DNA from 3 places in the Exiguobacterium sp. s128 genome. Region 2 is predicted to be linked to each of the others. Evidence: riboswitches for the same ligand, from Rfam matches in the RefSeq annotation. Region 2 holds a riboswitch; each other region holds the start of a gene.
The links. A riboswitch is a leader RNA that binds a small molecule or an ion and turns the genes downstream of it on or off. The one in region 2 is predicted to bind thiamine pyrophosphate.
Positions count from the first base shown of each region.

Region 1: another riboswitch for thiamine pyrophosphate. It lies ahead of KNQ13_RS11330 (thiamine phosphate synthase); the one in region 2 lies ahead of tenA (thiaminase II).
Region 3: another riboswitch for thiamine pyrophosphate. It lies ahead of KNQ13_RS11625 (ECF transporter S component); the one in region 2 lies ahead of tenA (thiaminase II).

Region 1 is NZ_JACSMT010000029.1:20,956-28,666, forward strand. Features, by position in the region: gene KNQ13_RS11310 (ThiF family adenylyltransferase) at 1-1,016, opposite strand, end outside; gene KNQ13_RS11315 (thiazole synthase) at 1,013-1,780, opposite strand; gene thiS (sulfur carrier protein ThiS) at 1,782-1,985, opposite strand; gene KNQ13_RS11325 (NAD(P)/FAD-dependent oxidoreductase) at 1,970-2,974, opposite strand; gene KNQ13_RS11330 (thiamine phosphate synthase) at 2,971-3,567, opposite strand; TPP riboswitch at 3,659-3,761, opposite strand; gene nagZ (beta-N-acetylhexosaminidase) at 3,821-5,050, opposite strand; gene KNQ13_RS11340 (OsmC family protein) at 5,056-5,481, opposite strand; gene KNQ13_RS11345 (MFS transporter) at 5,679-6,872, shown strand; gene KNQ13_RS11350 (C40 family peptidase) at 7,089-7,586, shown strand; gene KNQ13_RS11355 (hypothetical protein) at 7,657-7,711, opposite strand, start outside.
Region 2 is NZ_JACSMT010000011.1:49,553-57,263, forward strand. Features, by position in the region: gene KNQ13_RS06540 (diacylglycerol/lipid kinase family protein) at 1-738, opposite strand, end outside; gene KNQ13_RS06545 (alanine/glycine:cation symporter family protein) at 859-2,334, opposite strand; gene abc-f (ribosomal protection-like ABC-F family protein) at 2,558-4,417, opposite strand; gene KNQ13_RS06555 (DUF1002 domain-containing protein) at 4,698-5,582, opposite strand; TPP riboswitch at 5,772-5,877, shown strand; gene tenA (thiaminase II) at 5,951-6,667, shown strand; gene KNQ13_RS06565 (sporulation protein) at 6,755-7,528, opposite strand; gene KNQ13_RS06570 (class I SAM-dependent methyltransferase) at 7,648-7,711, shown strand, end outside.
Region 3 is NZ_JACSMT010000031.1:19,521-27,231, forward strand. Features, by position in the region: gene KNQ13_RS11615 (DEAD/DEAH box helicase) at 1-811, shown strand, start outside; gene KNQ13_RS11620 (50S ribosomal protein L25/general stress protein Ctc) at 1,170-1,838, shown strand; TPP riboswitch at 1,931-2,030, shown strand; gene KNQ13_RS11625 (ECF transporter S component) at 2,135-2,710, shown strand; gene KNQ13_RS11630 (ABC transporter ATP-binding protein) at 2,707-4,272, shown strand; gene KNQ13_RS11635 (energy-coupling factor transporter transmembrane component T family protein) at 4,238-4,963, shown strand; gene KNQ13_RS11640 (FAD-dependent oxidoreductase) at 5,042-6,085, shown strand; one part of gene KNQ13_RS11645 (IS3 family transposase) at 6,240-6,609, shown strand; one part of gene KNQ13_RS11645 (IS3 family transposase) at 6,609-7,600, shown strand; gene KNQ13_RS11650 (IS1182 family transposase) at 7,639-7,711, opposite strand, start outside.

The DNA of each region.
Region 1 (7,711 bases), on a different contig from region 2:
AACGCTTTCGTGAAATACGTCTCGTATACCTGCTTTGCCTGTTCAACATCCGGTTCCCCATGAATCAAGATCCGCCCGTCTGCAAAGGCGACAATCCGGTTCTGTTCCGTTTCGAACATCAGTAAATACGGGTTCCGTTGACTTTTAATCCCACGTGCCACCATCTCGTTTTCAAGCCGGACCAAATCCCGTTTCCCTTCTCCCCGGACTTGAACGGTATCCCGACCGCACAACGTCACGAATTGGAGCGGCGTTCCGTTGAGATAAGGATAGACGGCAGCGTCACCGCACGAAGGACATGTCGTTTGCTTTAAGGACGTGACATCGATCTGGCTCTGCTGATTCGTCCAAAGATCAAACGACAGCAACGTCTGACGTAGTACCGGTTTCGCACCCGTCAACAGTTTCAATGCTTCCGTCACTTGATGCGAGGCGACCAGTTGGACGGCCGGACTGATGATGCCCCGAGTATCACACGTATCCTGTTGCTTCGGCAGGTGATTCAGCAAACAATGCAGACAAGGCGTTTCCTTCGGCAAAACGGTGTATGTCATGCCGTAACTGGCGACACATGCCCCGTAAATCCAGGGAATTCCCTGCCTCGCCGCCGCATCGTTGATCAGCAGCCGGATTGAAAAATTATCGGTTCCATCGATGATCAAATCCATTCCGGCGATGAGCGCTTCAATCGTCTCAGCCGTCACATCCATGACCACCGGCTGAATCGTCACCGTCGCATTCACTTGACGCAAACGCCGTTGCGCCGCGATGACTTTCGGAAGTCGTTCTTCTGCATCCTGTTCCGTATACAACTGTTGCCGTTGCAGGTTACTCCACTCAACATAATCCCGGTCGACGAGTGTGACGTGTCCGACACCGGCTCGGACGAGTTGTTCCGCCCCCGCCGTCCCGAGCGCACCGAGACCGATGATGACGACGCGGCGCTCAGCCAGTTGATTTTGTCCACCTTGGCCGATCGGACGGAAGCGGATTTGGCGACTGTACCGGTCTGTCATGGGCGGCTGATTCCAGTCGTCGGACTGCTTGCTGTCGCATACCGTTTTTTCTCGATCCGCCCCGCTTCAAAACCAAGACGCCCGGCTTCGATCGCCAGTTTCATCGCTTGCGCCATTTTGACCGGATCGGTGGCATGGGCGACCGCAGAATTCAACAAGACACCATCAGCACCAAGCTCCATCGCGTAAGCCGCATCGGCCGGTGAACCAATTCCCGCGTCGACGATGACCGGGACCGTCATTTGTTCGATGATGAAACTGAGCGCGAGCGGGTTCAGAATTCCCTGTCCCGAACCAATCGGTGACGCTGCCGGCATGATGGCGTGACAGCCCAGTTCCTCGAGCCGACGGGCGAGCAACAAATCATCCGATGTATACGGCAAGACGATGAAACCGTCCTTGATTAATTCCTCTGCCGCCCGTAAGGTTTCGATCGGATCCGGCAATAATGTCTTGTCGCAACCGATCACCTCGACCTTGACCATGTCACACATGCCGGATGCCCGGGCGAGCCTTGCCAGCCGGACGGCTTCTTCCGCCGTTTTTGCGCCCGCCGTGTTCGGCAACAGGTCATAGCGACTTAAGTCGAGTGCCGCAAGTGGATTCGTCTGTTCCTTCGCAAAGACGTCAAAACGCCGGACGGAAAACGTTAAAATGTTCGTTTCCGATGCTTCGACCGCTTGTTGTTGCGTCTCAGCGTCCGGGTATTTTCCCGTTCCGAGTAATAATCGTGATGCAAATGTTTTTCCGCCAATTTCTAACATGTTATCCGCCTCCTACAAAATGAACGATTTCAACGACATCACCGGGTTGGACGTTCGTGTCCGTATACCGGAACCGGTCGATGATTTGATGATTTTGTTCGATGATGACGACCTCTTCATCAATGTTTAACTGCTGAATCAAGTCGTGTAGCGTCTTCGTTTGTTCCGCCAGTCGATAGTCTTTCCCATTTAATCGGATTTGCATGTATTCTCCTCCTCGTGTCGTCTGCAACAAAATGCCTCCAGTGCAACTTCCGGTTTTCGGTTCATGACACAATCAGCGAGGACTTGTGCTGTCACCGGAGCGAGCAAGATGCCGTGCCGGTGATGTCCCGTCGCGACCAACAAACCGTCAATTCCTTTGACCCGTCCAAGATACGGTAACCCGTCACGGGTCTGCGGGCGAACACCGGACCAGATGTCGATCAATGCCGCATCACGGATCGGCGGATACACGTCAATTGCTGCCGCCAACAGGTCCGAGACGCTGCCCGCGTTGACCGTCGTCGACTCCTCACCCACGTGTTCCGTTGCGCCGATGATAATCCGTCCGTCTGCTTTCGGGACAAGATACACCGTCTCATGAAACAAAGTCTGCTCAAGTCGACCGGTTGTGAGACGGACAGATAGGCATTCACCTTTGACCGGAAGCGTATCAATCGGAATCCCGATTGTTTGCAACAACGGTTCCGACCCTCGTCCACTAGCAATGACGACCTGCCGTCCAACCTGTTGTCCCCGGCTTGTCTCCACCCCGGTTACCGTCCCTTCGTCCCGCAGAAGACGCAAGACACTTACCTGTTCTTCAATCACTCCGCCCCGCTGCTCAATCGCTTGCCGTAACGCCCGGACAAGCAATGGAGGATCGACTTGACCGACCCGTTCAAATTGGACGGTTTGCTTTGTCTGGCGCAGCTGAAACGGCAGTTCGAGATAGCCGCTCGTCAACCCGGTCTCGTCGAACAATTGACGGACAAGCTTCGGATAAAGTACGCGACTCACTGCCGCTAACGCATGTAACGGTTCCGACAGTTCTTCGTCCGTCGCGAGCATCCCCGCTGCCGCCCGTGTCGCACCTTGTCCGACAGCCGACTGATCGAGCACGTGAACACTTTGTCCCCGCTGCAACAATTCATATCCGAGCGTCAAACCGATGATACCGGCGCCGACGATTAATACATCCGGTTGTTTCATCGTCCAATCACCGTCCGGAACCGTCCGGCTGCTTCCGCCGGATCGGCTTGACCCAAAATCCCGGACAGGATGGCAACTCCGCTGCACCCGGTGGTTAAGACATCAGACAGATTTTCCGGTTTGATTCCGCCGATGGCGATGACCGGGATTGATGTCCAGTCGACGACTTGCTGTAACGCATCGAGCCCCCGTGGCGCCACGCCGGGTTTCGAATCCGTCTCAAAAATATGACCATACATCACGTAATCGGCGCCGGCTTGTTCCGCCACCATCGCTTCGGTCAACGAGTGAACCGATTGACCGATGAAAATCGTCGGAAACTGTGCCCGGACACGCTCGACCGACAGACTGCGGCGTGTCAACTGGACGGTCGTGCCGGTGACGAGTGCTGCATCGAGCCGGTCATGGACTACCAGCTGGTCTGCCCGGACTCCTTGATCGAGCAACGTATCAATGCAGGAAACCAATTCCCGGACTGACCAGGTTGGCTCCCGTAAGTGGATGCGATCGACGGACATTGCGAGCTGTGGAAGGGTCTGTTCCAACACTTCCTTACTGTCGCGTCCGGTTGTAATCAGGTGTAAATGTGACATCGTTCCCCCTCCTTTCCACACGAAAAAGGACCACCCCATGAACTGATGGAGTGGTCCTACGAAAAGGGCGACGCTTGGCGTTCCCTCGATAGATGATCGGATACCACTTCCCTCCGCTAGTACGAACTAGATCAGGTTCAAAGGGTCCGGATACTTCCGTCTCAGTCTGCTACGAGACTCCCCTAGTGTAGATATTGATTTGTATGGTACGCCTGTAGTTTACCACGGGTAGTCCGATTTGTTCTACCCTTGATTAGTGTCGCATGTCCGATTCGACCGCTTTGACCTGCTCGATCAAGCGTTGGTATTCGTCGACACGTTTCGTTTGCGACAAGTCATACGTTTGTTTTAAGCGTAAGACCCGCATGACTTTCTGATTGAGATCGGCTGCCGACAATTTCCCTTGTTTGATCCGCGCCATGATTTCCTTGTGAACGGACGCGTACGCGCCGGGTGAGGAAAACATCGCCATGTCCGCACCGTTTTCAAGTGCAAGACCTGCCGCTTGAGCTAATCCGTACCGTTCTGTGATGGCTCCCATGACGAGATCGTCCGTGATGATGACACCATCAAATTTCAGTTCACTCCGTAACACACCGGTCATGACTTCTTTCGATAATGAGGACGGACGATTTTTGTCGAGAGCCGGGAACAGGATATGCGCGACCATGACCATTTCAGCCCCGTCTTGAATCGCCCGTTTAAACGGGACCAGCTCCGTCTTCTCAAGTTCCGCTTTCGTCGCATCGACCCGCGGCAGACCGACATGCGAGTCGACGGTCGTATCGCCGTGTCCCGGAAAATGTTTGACGACCGGCACGATATCCTCTTCCTTCATGCCCTGCATCAATGGCACACCAAGCCGTGCCACTTGTTGCGGGTCCGCACTGAGCGCCCGGTCGCCGATGATTGGATTCGCCGGATTACTGTTGACGTCAAGAACTGGAGCGAAGTCCATATTAAAGCCGTAAAAACGGGAAATTGAACCGAGTGTCCGTCCGACTTCCTTCATCAAACCAGGATCATTTTTATGACCAAACGACAGACTTGGTGATAATTTGAGTCGGGCATCCGGGACCCGGCTGACACGCCCGCCTTCTTCATCAAAACCAAGGAACGCTTTTTCGTCCGCCGTTTGCGCTTCGCCAATCGCTGCCGTAAAGGTTTTCAGCTGATCGGTCGAGGTGATATTGCCACCGAGTAACAAGACGCCTCCAAGCACATGGTCCTGCAGTAATTGACGGTCCGCTTGCGTCAGAGCTGTTCCCGTCACGCCGATGTATAGCAACTGATCAACTTTTTCCGCTGTCGACATCTTCGAGATGGTCTCTTTCAGTTGTTTTTCCGCCCGTTCAGCTGCAGAAGGCCGGTCCGGTTGCGGTGGCTTTGTTTTCTTCGCCGGCTTCGGTTCCGGTGCAGCCGGTTTTGCGGGCTCGTCGGCGCAACCGGCGAGCAGAACGCTTGCTAACAGAACAGGAACCATCCGTTTCAAATCGGTTCCTCGTTCCGGACGCCGTTGATCGAGTAATAAACTTCAATCTCCGCGTTCAGCGATTGCGAGACCGAGCAGTATTTGTCTTTTGATAAGGCAATCGCCCGGCGGACTTTATCGTCCGGTAAATCACCTTCGAGCCGGTAATGAATCGAGATCGTCGTGAAACGCCGGGGATGATCATCCGCCCGTTCGCCTTCGATATCCATTTCAAATGACGTCAGCGTCAAGCGCATCTTTTCTAAAATCGAGACGATATCGATGCCGGTACAGCCGGCAACGGCGTGAAGTAACAACTCCGTCGGGCGCGGAGCTTGATTGTCGCCTCCGTTGTCGGGTGCCGCATCCATCGCCAGGTGATGCCCGGATTCGGTCTCACCGCTAAAGCCCATCTTCTGATTCCAAGTGACTGTTGCTTGCATGTTCCGTCACGTCCTTTACTCGTTTTTTAGTTGTCTTTACTTCTTCAGTATACCCGAATATTCAGCAAGCGAAATTGACATGCTATTCGCAATAATTCTTCTTTTTCACCGTCCTCTAAATCCGGTTTCCGACCGGTGCAAATCATGCTATTCTGATAAACGATAGTTTTTTTGCGCACATGCGCCAGAAGTGAGGAATGTATATGTCATCATCATCGACTCGTTTGAGTCAAGCCGACTGGCTGTTGATCGCTACGTTATCCATGTTGACCTTTGTCCTGGGAACAAGCGAATTCGTCATCGTCGGTATTTTATCTGAAGTCGCAGACGGTCTGAACATCACGATTGCCAAAGCCGGCACGCTCGTTTCTGCCTTTGCGATTGCTTTCGCGATCGGGACACCGATTACGATGTCCTTGACCGGACACCTTGAGCGACGGAAGTTAATGCTCAGTCTGATTTTCGTCTGGATCATCCTGAACATCTGTAGCGGGATCGCACCGAATTATGAACTGTTGTTGTTGTCACGGATCGTGACGGCTGTTCTGACAGGCGTCCTGATTTCACTTGCAATGGTCGTCGCAAGCGACAGTGTCCCGATCGCAAAACGCGGTGTCGCCGTTTCATTCATCTTCGGCGGATTTACGATGGCAAATGTCCTCGGTGTTCCAATTGGTACCTTCATTGGTCAGCATGCCGGGTACGCCGCATCGTTTTGGCTGACAAGCAGTCTCGGTATCATCGCTCTGCTCGCTGTCCTGAAGGTCATTCCGGTCCAGCAATCAGCAGCAACCAGTTCGATTCGGGATCAACTTCGTCTACTCGCCAATCCGCGAATCATGATTGCCTTTTTCATCCCGTCGTTCGGATTTGGTGCGACGTATGTCGTCTACACGTATCTCGTCCCGGTTCTCGAGCTGGAACTGAAGTTGCCGTCGACCTGGATCAGTCCGATTTTACTTGCGTACGGGGTTGTCTCGATTTTCAGTAATATCTTAGCGGGGAAAATCGCCAGCCGGAATCCGATCGGTCGATTGCGGTTCGTCTTTATCGTCCAGGCGATCGTTCTTGCCGCACTCTACGTGACGACGGCATCCGTCTCACTGGGTCTGATCAACATTGCCTTGATGTCGCTGATGTCGATCTTACTGACGACATCGACGCAAATTTATCTGATTGATTTAGCGGAAAAGTTCAATCCGGAAGCAAAAGGACTGGCCGCGTCCTTGATGCCCGTCGCAAGCAATGTCGGGATTGCCTTCGGTTCTGCCCTCGGCGGACTGGTCTATGCAAACGGTCCGATCATGAATATCGCCCTCGTTGGTGGTGCCGTTGCCTTACTCGCAGCCGCTTTGACGGCTGTCAGTCATCGGCTCGATCAGCGGGCGTGACGAAGATTCATTTAAAAGAAATCCTTTCCTATGTGTTCTCGGACGAGGCGCACGTGAAAGGATTTTTTTCGTCATGGGACTGGACGTGTAGTGCTCCTCAGACCGAACCTTACAACTTTGTTAGGTGAACGTATCCAATTTGTTGCTTAATCTGTCAATCACCGTGGTACGGTAAGGACAGCTTATCCATTCCAACTACTTAAAGGAGTTTTGATTATGAAATCGTATTACACTCTTCCATTAACCGCTTTGTTACTGACGGCGACAGTCAGTCCGGTCGCCACGTTCGCTGCGACACCAACAAAGGTCGAAACGAAAAAACCGTTGTCGGAAAAAGCACTCGCCAAAAAGAAAGCAGCGATCGCTAAACTGGCGACGTCGTTAATCGGGACTCCGTATAAAGAAGGTGGCACGACGATAAAAGGTTTTGACGCGTCGGGCTTCACACAATATGTCTATCAAAAGAGTGGTCTGACACTCGAGCGGACGATTGCGAAACAGGCCGCGATGCCGTTGAAAACCGTCACACTGAAAAAAGCAATGCCGGGTGACTTGTTGTTCGTACAAGCGAAAAAAGCGAAAACGCCGAACTTCGTCGGGATCTATACCGGTAAAAATACATTTGTTGCCGTGACGACGAAAAAGGTCGAATCGCAAGACCTGACGTGGAGTTACTATACAAAACAAGACATCCTCCTCAAATCATATCAGTGAAACAAAAAACGCAATCCGGAACTCTTTGTGAGTTTCAGATTGCGTTTTTGTGTAGAACGTAAGAGGTCAATCAATCAAGAATAAGAGAATTTAATGACGTTTCTTTTCGTTTCAGTTTGTCTTTG
Region 2 (7,711 bases):
GGCATCTGCGATACCACCTGTCAATAGTTTCGGTAACGCTTGAAGAGCATCAAAGAAGCCAAGCTGCTTGATGATGAAGACATGTAATAGTCCATCATCGACACGTGCTTCCTTAGCAAACGATTCGAAACCTCCAACTGAATTTGTCAGGGAAATGATTAAAAGCGGTGTTTCACCGTCAAATGATTTTTCGGTTGCCGTCAATTGAATCGGATAGGGACTATGATCTTTAAACGCTTTTAATCCTTCGATGAAATAAGCGACAGAACCGAGTGACGTTTTTTGCTCGACACTGACTTCTTCGACAGCTTCAGCGATCAATCCGACAGCGATGACGTTCATGAAATAATGATCATCATACTTTCCGATGTCCAGCGGACGAGAAGGGGCGTCTTCTAAAATACTGATGGCTTCTTGTGGATCAGTCGGAATGTTCAAGGCACGTGCTAAGTCATTGACCGTGCCGAGTGGAACGATACCGAGCGTCGGGCGGTAGTCTTGTTCCGCGATCCCCGTGATGACTTCATTGACCGTTCCGTCTCCGCCCATGGCGACAACAGCATCGTATCGTTCCTGAGCGGCCTGTTTCGCGAACTGCGTCGCATCCAGTTCTTTTTCTGTAAAGCGGACATCGACTTCCGTAAATCGTTGTGCTAACGTACCTTCAGCAAATTCCGCATGTTTTTTCCCGAGTTCTTTCCCAGATGATGGATTGATGATCAGCATGACTTTTGACAAGTTCAGTTCCTCCTTTGAATCTAACTCTTTCTATTTTCCCAACATGACCTAAACATAATCCTAGACAGAAAAAAACCTTGCACATCACTGGAATCGTGATGTGCAAGGGGGGAGATCACATTATCGACGCGCGATTGGTGGCGGTGAAGCTTCACCTGCTGCAGGACGGACCACTTCTTCTTCGTCCCAACACTCTGTATTTTCAATGCCAAGTGCTTTTGCGGAGAAGACAGGGTCAAGTCCTTGTTTCCGTTGTTCTTGGTAATCATTGATGACTTTAAGAGCGATTCCACCTAGAAGTGAGATGGCTGTCAAGTTGATCAATGTCATACCCGCCATGAAGAGATCGGCAAAGCTCCAAACCATCCCGAGGCTGAGGACGGAACCGATGAAGACAAAGGCCATCGTGGCAATCCGGAAGCCAAAAATCGCAGCCGGACTCTTTTTGATGAATTCGATGTTCGTTTCACCGTAGTAGTAGCTGCCGACGATCGAACTGAAAGCAAACAGGAAAACACAGATGGCGATGAAAGCAGGTGCGATTGCACCAAGTTGTTCACCTAACGCATTTTGTAACATCTCGATGCCTTCGCCGTTACCAGACGCATAACTATCGCTGAGTAAGACGATGGCAGCAGTTGCCGTACAGACGATCAACGTATCGAGGAAAACACCAAGTGTCTGGAGGAATCCTTGTTTCGCAGGGTGTGAGACTTCAGCCGCAGCAGCTGCGTTTGGTGCTGATCCCATACCGGCTTCGTTTGAGAAGAGACCACGCTTGACGCCGAGTGAAATCGCAGCTCCGACCGATCCACCGAAAGCCTGTTCGATTCCGAAGGCACTCTTGAAGATCATCGCGAAGACACCAGGAAGTTCTGTCAGGTTCGTAACGACGACGAAGAGAGCGGCGATGAGATAAAGTGACGCCATGACCGGAACGACGATCGCAGAGAACTTCGCGACACGGTGGACGCCTCCAAAGATGACGAGTCCTGTTAAGACGACGAGTACGCCGCCGACGACGGCTTTGTTGACTCCAAAGGCGTTATCAAATGCTGCTGCAATCGTGTTTGATTGAACCGAGTTGAAGATCAGACCAAATGTGACGGCGATCAAAATCGCAAAGACGATACCGAGCGCCCGGTTTTTCAAACCTTTTTCGATGTAGTAAGCAGGTCCGCCGCGGTAAGCATTTGTTTTTGTATCGCGGACTTTATAGACTTGAGCAAGTGTACTTTCAATCAGTGCTGTTGCTCCACCGAGTAAAGCGACCATCCACATCCAGAACACGGCACCCGGTCCACCGAGCGTGATGGCAATCGTCACACCGGCTAGGTTACCCGTACCGATTCGTGTCGCTGCCCCGATGAAAAACGATTGGAGCGATGTGATGCTTTCTCCTTCGTCATCCGTCGTTTTTTCATTTTTATCGAGTGTCACCCGGAACATTTCTTTTAAGTACCGGAACTGAATGAATTTTGTCCGAATCGTAAAATAGATGCCGACTCCGATCAGTGCCGCGATTAAGATATAAGACCATAATAAGTTGTTCGCGAAATCGACTCCTGATTGTATTGCTTGTTGAAAGGCATCCATGTGAAAAATTCCTCCTAAGATTTTTTTGGTGAAGATAAAAAAGCTATACGTTGAATTATACAAATTTTCAGATAATTAGCAAGCTAAATTTGAAACTTTTTTTTGAAATCTAATTAGATTAATTATTCATTTTATAGAAGAGATGGTCATTTTAAGTGATTAAAAAAGACCTGTCATAATTAATATGACAGGTCGAAAATGGCGCTGCTAGAGGGTTAGAAGCTTACTCTGACAGGAGAAGTTGTTCATACAAAACATCAATCCGTGTCGACAGCTGTTCACGTAACAAAAAGAGTTCTGAAACTTTAATCAAATCTTGGGTGATGTCTAATTGCTGAGCAAGTAGGGCGACTTCCGCTTCTAACCGTTGAATGGCCTCTTCAAGTTGTGGACTCGTCAACGGAGCCTGGATCAGATTTTTCTGCTGACGACCCGTGGACAATGGTTTATGCGTGTTGGTAGTCACAGAACGTGCCTGCCGTTTAGAAGAAGCATATTCATAAGAACCGTGGAACACTTCGATCGTCTGATCGAGCCATAAGGTTTTCGAAAACAGGCGATTTAAAAAATAACGATCGTGGGAAACGGCGATCAACGTTCCGTCAAAGGATTCCAGAGCCTCTTCTAAGGCGTCCCGCGAATCAATATCCAAATGATTCGTCGGTTCATCTAAGACGAGTACGTTCAGATCGGAATGGACTAAAATGGCTAGCATCAGACGCATGCGTTCACCACCACTTAATGCCGTGACGGGCAAGAAGACACGAGGTCCAAAAAAGAGAAACTGGGCGAGGCGTTGGCGAGCAGTTCCTTCATCAACGTGGATCTGTGAGCGGAATACATCAATCAAACGGTCCGTATCAGGAAACGTAATATGCTGGGACAAATAACCGATTTTGACAGAGGGACCACGTAAGATCAGACCTGTCGTCGGCTCGATCTTTCCGAGTAGCAGGTGCAGGAGAGTCGATTTACCGCTTCCGTTTGCGCCGACGATGGCCAATCGATCTTTTGCCATCACTTCAAACGTGACGGACTGGAACAGTGTACGTTCGGAAAAGGAAACCCCGACGTCCTCTAACCGATAGACGGTTTGGCTGGTCTTGCCGTGTGCCGAAAAAACGAGGTCCGGAGTCTCGGCTTCGAGCTGTGGACGTTTGATCCGTTCGATCCGTTCAAGTGCCCGTTCCATTGACTTCGCTTTTCGAAACAGTTTTTCACTCGGCGGAGACGCTTCGTTCGCCCACTGCCGCAGGCGGCGAATAGCATCCTTCATTTGCTTGATTTTTTTTTGTTGTTCCTGATAAGCATGAAATTGTTCGAGCAAAAGACGTTCTTTCTCCGAAACGTAGAACGTATAGTTTCCCCGGTACAAATGAAGGTGTCCGTCCTCCAGTTCAACAACCCGTGTCACGACACGATCAAGGAACACCCGGTCGTGCGAGACAAGGAGGGCAGCGCCTGCATAACTCGTTAAAAAGGATTCAAGCCATTCGACGGCAGCTAAATCAAGATGGTTGGTCGGCTCGTCCAGAATCAGAAGGTCCGGCTCCACAAGTAACATTCGTCCAAGACAAATCTTTGTCTGTTCACCACCACTCAGTTGATGAAACGGACGAGAGAGGAGCGATTGAAGGTGAAGCCCGTTGATCATCCGTTCGACTTTTGAATCAAGTAAATAACCACCTTGACGTTCAAACCTTTCTGTCGCTAGCGTATAACGTTCGAGTAGCTGGTCCAACTGCTCGATTTCCGTCGCCATTTGTTGTTCGAGACGTTGTAGGGAATGGCGTAAATCAACTAATGAGGCAAATGCGGTCCATAAGACATCCAGACCTGTGAGCACGTGATCAAACTGCGGAAGCTGCTCGAGATACCCGATCGTCAAACCACTTTTTTGATACATCGCACCCGCATCGGGTGAATCGAGTGTGGCGATCAACCGTAAAAGTGTCGTTTTTCCACTTCCGTTTCGACCGATCAATCCGATACGGTCGTGTTGTTCGATAAAGAGGGACACATCCGTTAAGATGTCGTCACCTCCGAATTGTTTAGTAAGGTGTTGCAGGTCGCAAATCATCATCTAGAAATTCCTCTCTAGCGCATCAAAAAAGGAGAGCGCAAACAGCACTCTCCTACAGACGGTGGAAGATACGCTTTGCTTTATTTTTCAACTATGGAGTTCCTTTAAAAAGGGCAGACGTGTCCCTTAGAACGCCATTCCATGAAAAATCGCGCGTAACAGATACAGTTGTTCGATCAGCCAATCTTTACACGCAGCAAAACCCATTCCTCCACACCACCTTTTCGTTTTCGATAGGTTCATTTTATCATGGACGCGCGAACAGAAGAAAGAGATATTTTTATTTGAACCAACCGGCAATCGAGTTAAAGAAACTGCTGAGGGCATCAAATAATTTAGCAAAAAAGCCTTTTGTTTCTTCCGAAGTGGCAAATGCCTGAATGTCCTGCCCCGCATCTTTTAGACCACTCTCGATTTGCCCCCAGTTCAGGTCGGCTTGCTCCATTTGATTGAATAATCCGGTCAGGCGATCCATCTGCGCATCTGACAGATTGATGTTATTGTTTTGGATGACTTGGACGATGACGTTTTCAATCTCGACTTTTGTTTCCGGTTTTTGTTTTGCGATTTCGGCTTTGATTTCGTTCATCAAATCGGCCACTTTATCGGTCCCGACCGTCTTTCCGACGTCTGAAGTCACGGAAAGTTCTTGTTGGGCAAGATCTTTTCGCTCATCCGTCAGTTTAATGCCGGTCTCCGCCGATGTCTGATCGTATGCTTTCATGATACCGGTCAACGCGGACGTGCCGGTTACTTTATAAGGAGACGTGATGGTAATGTCGGCATCCGTCACGCCTGCCGTCACGAGGGCGTTCAAGTACATGTCTTTTGTCACCCAGGTGATGTTTTCAGTCGCGACCGACAGTCCGTCTCCCTTTTCAGCCAGTTCAATTTTGGCCGAAGAATACATTCCGCCACCACGTTGCGACTGGGGGATGTTTTTACCAAGGTATTTTTCTTCGTCCGCCGATGTCGCGATGATCGGCGTGATGCCTTCCGGTGCATTCAGGCGCGACAGGACCCATGCTTTGTCTTTGGCACCCAGTGATTCGCCGAGCGTAATAATCGTTTTGTCGACGATTTGCTCAGCCGAGGCAGCCGTCGGAAGCAGTAAAGTCGTAGCAAGCAATGCAGATGCCGTCCATGTCATTGTTTTATTCATCATCATAAATTCCTCCGTAAGTTAAGTATCAGGTACTAAGTTCAGTCTAATCGACCGTCTTCAGAAGAGAATCGGTCTCAAGGACGAGCGGACGTCCACCTTCCGCCATGTTCATTGTACAAAAAAGGGATGGAAATGACGAGAAAGGGTCAATTAAACGTTAAATCATGCTAAAATCAAAACAAATCAAATAGCGACCACTAGGGGAGTCAGTAGGCTGACTGAGACGACGAAGACGTTCGGACCCTTTGAACCTGATTAAGTTTGGACTTACGGAGGGAAGTGGCGTGAACCCTTCTTTATATGAGGTCTTTTCACGTCATACCTGACATCGGGTGTGGCGTTTTTTGATTAAAGAAGGGGGAAACGACATGACATTCAGTGAAGAAATTCGACAAGCAGCAAGACGGTACTGGGACAGTAGTTTTACCCATCCGTTCGTGACGGGCATCGCGGACGGGACTTTACCGGAAGCGAAATTTCGCCATTACGTCTTACAGGACGCGTATTATTTAAAACATTTTGCGAAGATTCAAGCCCGCGCGGCTTCGAAAGCCCACGATTTTGCGACGATTGCTGAACTGGCCGAGCATGCGACATCGACTTACGCGGCAGAACTGAGTCTGCACCAATCGTTTTTTGAACTGCTTGAAATCTCGAACGATACGTTGGCTGAGTTCGAACCGGCACCGACAGCATATGCGTATATTTCGCATATGCACCATGCAAGTGAAGGAACGCTCGGGGAGACCATCGCTGCTATTTTACCGTGTTATTGGCTTTACTATGAGATCGGACAACAATTACAAGCAGCGACACCGGCTTCACCGATTTATCAACAATGGATTGAGACATACAGTTCGGAATGGTTCGAGCGGGTCGTCTTTGAACAAATCGATCGTCTGAATGATTTGGCGGAGCGGGCAAGTGCCGAAGAACGGGAACGGATGAAACAACATTTCGTCAAAAGTTGTTATTACGAATTGATGTTTTGGCAGATGGGCTGGACGGAAGAGACGTTTGAGCAAACGTATCGTCAGACGATCGAGACCCCTTCGTCGACAGGAAAGAATAGGGAGCTAAACTAAAGAAAAACATTAAAAAACTGAACGATCCCACCTTGGAAAAGGAGGATTCGTTCAGTTTTCTTTGTCTTGCCAGTCGGTAAATTATTTTTAGCTGTGGCGTTCGATCAAATCAGCAAGGCGCTGTTTGACGGTAGCAGCGTTACGTAACTCCTGATTCGATAGCGACAGCGTCGTCATCGTTTCGTCAGCTCCCGCCATCTCACTGAACAGTGAGCCTAAGCTATGGGCACGGCGATCGATTTGTAAGACGATCTCAATACCGGACCGGTCTTGCAGCATGATGACTTCGATTTCATCAAGCTTATGCGCATAATGTGTTCCACGCGCTGAATATTCGAGTTCTTGGGCAATCGGCAGATCTTTTCGGAAACGCCCCGGAAGTTTTTCTGTATCGGCTTTTTTTAAACGGAATCCGAGATCTTCCATCGCTTCCAAAATGACCGATTGGAGGTCGTTGGCTTTGACGACGACGGCATCATGGTCGGATGGATCGACGGCTTGTGCGATATCGAGACCTGTCTCGATCCAGGATTTGGACTGACTGACAGACAGAGGGGTATTAAAAGGGACTTGAAGCGTAAACGGAATTTCCCGTTCGACGCCAGCTTCGATCGTAAAGGCCGCTTCGTTTAAAGCGAACCGGTCGAGTGTGAAAGTCGTAAAGGCCGTGTTGTCACCGACTTCTTCTTTATATTGAGTGTTAAAGGCGAGGTAAATCCGGTCGATTTCCTGATCGACGCTACCACCTTTGATGTGAACGACACCTTGAATCGTTCCACCGGGTTCACACTGGTCTTGTTCAAGTCGTGTATCGACCGTCGCGGCACCAATACCGATTTGGGAAAGAATTTTTTTGAACATGTTGTTTTCCTCCTTCAGGAATGAAGTAATCGTTTTTGAAATAAAGCTGACTTGCTTGTCGAACGGGAGTGAATTTGCTACAGTTTCGAAAGAACAAACAAAAAAGGACGGGACGATACGTGGAATTACACCAACTAAAAGATTTGCTTACCGAAAAACTGCAAGCCACATCCCTCATACACG
Region 3 (7,711 bases), on a different contig from region 2:
GGAAATCAAACGTTTTCTCCAACCCTTTTTACTGCGTCGGACGAAACAGGAAGTGTTACATGATTTCCCGACGAAACGACTTTCGCATTATTACACGGAGCTTGGACCCACGCAGAAAAAATTGTACGCCTCCTACTTGGCGAAACTCCAACTCGACACGTTACGTCATTTGGACGAAACGAAACGTGAGGACCGGATCAAGTTGCTTGCTGGATTGACCCGCTTGCGACAAATTTGTTGTGATCCGGCTTTATTTGTCGAGAACTATACAGGCGAATCGACGAAACTTGATTTATTGATGACCTTGATCGAGGAAAAAATAGCAGCGGGTCACCGGATTTTGATTTTTTCACAGTATACGAAGATGTTAGCCCGCATCCGGGAACGGTTGGCTGAGCGGCAATTGACACATTTCGTTTTGACCGGAGACACACCAATCGAAGATCGGGTCGCTTTATGTGACCGGTTTAATGCAGGAGAAGTCGATTTGTTTTTGATTTCCCTCAAGGCAGGTGGTACCGGATTGAATCTGGCGACCGCTGATACCGTCATCTTGTACGACAGTTGGTGGAATCCTGCCGTCGAACAGCAAGCAGCTGACCGGGCCCATCGTCTCGGACAACAGTCGCCTGTCGAAGTCATCAAGTTATTGACGAAAGGAACGATCGAGGAAAAGATGACCGAACTACAAGATAAAAAGGCGACGATGATTGATGCCGTCTTGACGGACCGGGCGACCGAAATCTTGACGCTTCGTGAACTCGTCCATCTGCTGGAACCTCCATTGCAGCCACAAAAAAAGCCGGATTGAACAAACTGACCCCATCGTTTTTTACATTATCTTAAAAAAATAAAAGCTGCCTTGACCCGTTGTCTAGCAACGGGTTTGAAGGTTTTTGGACGAGGTTAAATTAAAAAAGAGGTTTTAGTTTTTGAGTTCTGGGGGTATATCTACATTAGCACCGTACAACACGGTCGCTTTTCAACATTTTTTCTCAATATCAGCGTAATGACCTGGGAGAGAAATGCTACTTATTCACTTGGTTCTTCATTATCGATGAAATCAATTTGAAATAGCATTCGTAGATCATCTGTACCGGAACGTCTTTGTTCCACTCCTACATTCATTACCTTTTGAGAGCTATACCAAATTCAAGGGGGAAATGAACATGTCAGTAACATTAAAAGTAGAAGAACGCGAAGTACGCCCACGCTCACTTAGAAAGCAATTACGTCATGAAGGAAAAGCTCTTGGTGTCGTGTATGGTTACAAAGTGGAAAGCACACCGATTTCATTCGATGAAAAAGAATTAGTCAAAGTCGTCCGCGATCACGGTGAAAACGTCTTGGTTGCCCTTCAAATCGGCGGCAAAAAAGTCAACACGTTGATCAACAAGCTCGATATGGACATCTTTACACCAACGATCAAACACGTGGAATTCATCGCGGTTAAAATGGATGAAGAAACAGAAGTCGAAACGGATATCGTCCTTGTCGGCGAATCGGCTGGCGCGAAACTTGGCGGCTTCCTTTCACAAACACTCTTTAAAGTAACAGTTGCAGCAACACCAGATAAATTACCGGAACGCATCGAAGTCGATGTAACGAATCTTGCAATCGGAGATTCGATCACAGTAGCTGATCTGCCGGAAGAAAAAGATTTCCGAGTCGTCACAGAAGGTGACATTCAAGTCGCTGCTGTCGTCGAATCGACACTTGAGGCAGATCTTGAAGAAATCGAAGAAGCTGAGGCACAAGCAGCTGAAGCAGACACAGCAGATGATTCAGAAAAAACTTCTGAAGAGCAAGCTGAAGAAAACAAAGAAGACAAAGAGTAATCTTTTCTCCCCTCCCCTCGCGGAGGGTTTTTTTTATGCATATTGACAAGTCCGGGCGACAGCCGTACAGTGAAGAATGTACACATCATTTACACATCCACTAGGGGAGCCCATTTGGCTGAGACGATTTACTTCGGACCCTTTGAACCTGATCTAGTTCATACTAGCGTAGGAAAGTGGAGCGGACTCTTCGTGCTCTTTTTCTGCGCCTTGCAGGTTACACGACCGCTCTCTTTTCATAGAGGGCGGTCTTTTTGCGGTTTCTTTGTGGGTGTGCATTCAAAGGAGAAGTGAGTATGAACAGTTGGAAAATGAAAGAAATCATCGTCATGATGATGCTTGCCGTCGCATGTGGTGTCCTGTACTTAGGTTGGTCGACATTATGGTTACCGATTTCGGCGATCTTCGGACCGGTCGGCTCAAATTGGATGTTCGGCATCTGGGTCGTCGCCAGTCCCCTTGTCGCCTACATCATCCAAAAACCGGGAGCCGCCTTGATTGCGGAAGTCGTCGCCGCTGCCGTCGAATTGTTTACAGGAAGTCATTTCGGCTTGTCTGCCTTATTGATCGGGCTGGCGCAAGGAATTGGAGCGGAAGTTGCCTTTGCCGTATTCGGATACCGGAAATTTAATACGTTCACCTTGATGCTGTCCGGTGTCTTCGCCGCCGTCGGAAGTATGGTCTACAGTCTCCTCGTGAATGGATTTGCCTATTATACGACGACGACACTTCTGTTGACGTTCTCACTTCAACTCGTCAGCGGGGCATTACTCGGCGGATTGCTCGCGAAAGTCATCGTCGACGCCCTCGTCAAGACAGGGACGCTGAACGGTTATGCGGTCGGACGGCAACGGAAGCAGCGTGCCGCATGATGCAGTGCGAGCACCTGTCAGTCCACTATCCCGGTCAAACGCAGGCCGTCCTAGACGACTTGACGGTGACGTTACATCAAGGCGAGACGACGTTGCTGATTGGACCGAGCGGCAGCGGGAAGACCACTTTTTTACATGTATTGGCGAGACTGTTGCCGGACACGATCGAAGCAGAGGTCACGGGGCACCATACGACGGACGGAACAGTCGGGATTCTGTTTCAGCAACCGGACGATCAGTTTTGTATGCAGACGGTCGGAGCAGAAATCGCCTTTAGCCTGGAAAATCGTTCCGTCAATCCGGGAGAGATGCAGGAACGAATCCGGATGTTGCTTGTGCGCGTCGGACTGAATCTTGCCTTGACGACACCGATTGCCGAGCTGTCCGGTGGGATGAAACAGCGGCTCGCTTTAGCCTGTGTCCTCGCCCTTGAGCCGGACATCCTGTTGCTTGATGAACCGACGGCGCAACTGGATCCGCACGGTCAAAGGATGATGATGGAACTGATCGAAGAACTCCATCATGATCCGACATTGACGCTCGTCTTGATTGAACATCAGCTCGATCAGTGCGTGACGTTTGCCGACCGGGTACTGGTTTTTGAACATGGGGGGCGACTGTTGCTTGACGGAACACCGGACGCAATTTTCGGTGAGCAACGTGACGTGCTGATCCAACACGGAATTGCGACGCCGCTTCTCTATCCGTACACATGGGAGACGTTACCGGGCGACTCGCCCCAAGCCGCTGACTTACGAAAACGTGATGTCGACCGTCCAAGCGTCCTTCACGAGACGACATTCGATGTGACGGGCGTAACCGCCAGACGCGGAAACCGGACGATTTTCGAAAATCTTTCTTTGACGACCTACCGTGGTGAGTGGATCATGGTGGTCGGACCGAATGGTGCGGGGAAAAGCACGTTGCTCGAGATGCTAGCGAAATTGATTCCGCTGCACGGAGGAAGCGTCCAGTTGTTTGAAACGAACCTGAGGAAATGGAAGGACCGTGCTTTTTACGCACAAGTCGGCTTCGTCTTCCAGCAACCGGACTTCCAGTTCCTCAAACAGACGGTCGCAGAAGAACTGGCCATCAGCTGTGCTGCCTTTGATCCAGAACGGGTCCAGACCGCCTTGTGTCACTATCGACTGACCGATGTCGCGGATCAATCTCCCCTCGCGCTCAGCCTCGGACAAAAAAGACGTTTGAGTGTCGCGACGATGTTACTGGAGCAAAAAGCTGTCTTGTTGCTCGATGAACCGACCTTTGGACAAGACGCTGAGACGACGGCACACATCATCGACGTGTTACATCAAGCCCAGGAGGCAGGAACAACGGTGATCATGGTGACGCATGACATGGAACTGGTTCATCGCTATGCGGATCGTGTCCTCGTCCTAGGTGAAGGACGTCTTCAGTTCGATGGAACACCTTCCGCACTCCTTATGAAACCCGTCCTTCTCGCACGACACCAACTCGTCCGTCCGCTGTCGTTTCTCTATCAACAACTCGAGGAGGTGAAGCATCGTGCAGGAAAACAAGTCATTGCTCACACGTATTAATCCTTCGGTCAAGCTCGGGACGTTATTATATGTCATGTTCTTGCTAATCACGACGTCCAGTTTACGGGTGACACTCGCTTTGCTTCTGTTGGCGTTAGTGGGTCTCGTACGTTCCGGCTGGCCCCTGACAACACTCATCAGACGGCTGGCCCCCTATTCCCTTTTATTTCTGTTGACGTTTTGGATGATGGCGGCGTTTGGGAAGGGCAGCACCGAGCTTTGGACATTCGGCTGGTTTCGGATTACGGAAGAAAGTCTCGATCATGCCTGGTTGATTGCGATCCGGATGCTCGCTTTCGTTTTTTTGAGCTTGACGTTCGTTGCGACGACCGATCCGACACGGTTCGTCATGAGCCTGATTCATCAATGTCGCCTGCCGGTCCGGTTGGCGTACGGGTTTTTAGCCGGCATTCGTTTTATTCCGATCTTTCGGCAAGCGATCCGGACGATTCGTCAAGCCCGACGTGTCCGTCAGCAACGGTCGATTTGGCCCTGGGAGACGTTTTTTGACATCAGTTTGCCGCTGTTCACGACAAGCATCATCCGGTCGGAACAGATTGCGATTGCGATGGAAGCACGACAGTTCCAAGCGAACCGGACGTATTATGTCCGACCGGTCGTCACCCGCTTCGATCTGTTATTTTTCGGTCTGGTCAGCAGCATCGCGACGTCCCTTCGTCTTTTTGTCTGACAAGCGGGAGATTACATCCCGCTACATAAGGGAATGACAGTCTCAGATGCAAAGAATTCAAAAAAGTAGGTGAACGTCGTGAAACGAATCGTCTTAGTAGGTGCGGGTCATGCGCATTTAGAATGTATCAAACAAGGCAGTCATCCGGATGTCGACTGGATCGTCATCAACCCTTCGCGCTATCAGTATTATTCCGGGATGTTCTCGGGGTTAGCCGACGGAACCTATACGCTCGATGAGACCCGGATTGATGTCAAAGCGTTGTGTGAGCACAACGGTAAGACGTGGATCGAGGACCGGGTCACTCGGATTGACGCGGCGAATAAACAGGTGATTTGCCAGTCTGGACAGGTCCTGTCGTATGATATCGTGTCGTGCAACATCGGCTCGCGCGACTGGGATGTTGCCGGTGCACCGGCACGGGTGACGATCAAACCGAATTATCAGATTGATCAAGCACTCGAGACGTTCAGGAAAGCGGCCTCCCCTGTCATCATCGGCAGCGGTGCCGCGGCAGTCGAGATGGCGGCGTCGTTTCAGTCGAACGGTACCCCGGTCACCTTGATCCACGAAGAACCGTTGCTCAGTGGTCATCCGGCAGGTATGAAAATTGCGAAACGGCTCGATCAACTGGGGGTTAAACGAATCGTCGATCGGTTTGACACGCTGGACGATCAAACGGCTCGCTTGCGGTCCGGTCAGTCGATTGAGACGGATGCTATGTTGTTTTTAGGCGGTGCCCGTGCGAGCGAACTATTTCAGGCATCGGATTTGTACTGTGACACGCGCGGTTTCCTGCTCGTCCATGAGACGTTGCAGGCACTAGAGGATCCGTCGATCTTTGCCGTTGGTGACTGTGCGACGCTGACCGCGTATCCGAACACACCTAAAAACGGTGTGACGGCCGTTCGTCAGGCACCGGTATTGCTTGAAAATCTTCTCCGATTCGTGAATCAGGAGCGTTTACTGGCGTTTCGCCCGCAACAGCGTTATTTGACGATTCTCGCTCTCGGCGACCAACAAGCGACACTGCTGTACGGGCGTTTTTATCAGACGAGCCGGCTCAGCTGGTACCTCAAGCAATGGATTGACCGGAAATTTATCAAGAAGTATACAAATTAAAACGTGCTGACGAAACGAACAAAACCCATTTGATTCTCCCTTAGTGAACTGAACCCTGAATGGTGGACACTTGATAAAAGACCCCATTCGGGGTTTTTTGTGTTTAAAGATATCGATATACTGTACCTATTCAATTTCGACGGGAGAACTATTCATGAACAGACGCACCTTCAATCCAGATCAAATCAGACAACTTGAAGCGAATCTTCACGTAGCCTCGGTATCAGATCGTACGATTCAATACAAAGGAGAATTTAAGATTCACGCTGTACGTGAGAATTTAGCTGGTAAGCGACCGATACAAATCTTTGAGGAAAGCGGCTTTGACCTGGATATGATCGGTAAGCAAACAACGAACGAAGCGTTGAAGCGATGGCGGAAGACATATCGCATTTATGGAGAAGAAGGACTCTTGAATGAGAGACGTGGAAAATCAAATCTTGGAGGTCGACCGAAAAAAGATGATTCCGTCGAACGACGACTTGTGAAAGCTGAAGCACGAATCAAGTACCTCACAGCGGAGAACGAATTACTAAAAAAGCTCGAAGCTCTCGAAAGAGAGGCGAAGTACCGAAACTAACGGCATCTGAGCGCTATCAGGCAATCAATATTGTCTTACGGAAACAATCAATGGGCCGGTTCGTGACGGATCTATGTACGCTCGCTGAAGTGAGTCGCAGTGGTTATTACGCCTGGCTCGCACGTACGGATAGTGTTTCCCTTCGGGAAGAACGCGACTATGCGGACTACCTACTTCTGAAACGTGTTCATGATCGTCATAAGGGAAAAATCGGCTATCGTGGTCTTTACATGGAGATGCTTGATCTTATTGGGGGACCGATGAATCATAAACGTATTTTGCGTATCATGAGGAAGTTTGGAATCGTGACGAAAATCCGTAGGCAGAACGCTTACCGTAAAATCGCTAAAGCGACATATGAACATAAGACTGTACCAAACCACTTGAACCGTCGGTTCGATCAAGAAGAGCCTGGTAAGGTATTCGTCACAGACATCACTTATCTCCGTATTGGATCTGGCCAGACTGTTTATCTCTCTTGTGTGAAGGATATCGCTACACGTGAAATTATGGCACATCATGTATCTACAAGCCTCCATATGGAACTTGTCCTTCATACAACGAATAAACTCGCAGAACGACTTCAAGGAAATATACACCCGGAAGCCATGATACATTCCGATCAAGGATTCCATTATACGCATCCTGCTTATCAAACACGCATCCGTGAGATGGGAATGCTTCAATCCATGTCTCGTAGAGGAAACTGCCTGGATAATGCCCCGATGGAATCGTTCTTTGGGCACTTGAAAGATTATGTCGATTATAAATTAGCATCTGACCTCGATGAGGTCTGTGCCATGGTCGATGCTTACATTGACTATTACAATAGCGAACGAAGACAATGGAAACTACAAAAGATGACTCCGGTACAATACGAGGGCACTGAAAAACCTGCGCGCTCTTCGAGCGTAATCAAGAGGAAAGGCGATTAGTTCGACTGAGTCGATTCAATCGCCTTTTTCCCTTGCCATTAGTCTGTTTTTTCTTTTTGAAGACTGATAATTCGCTTCAAGTTGACCGCGATGATCGCCATCACGCTCTGC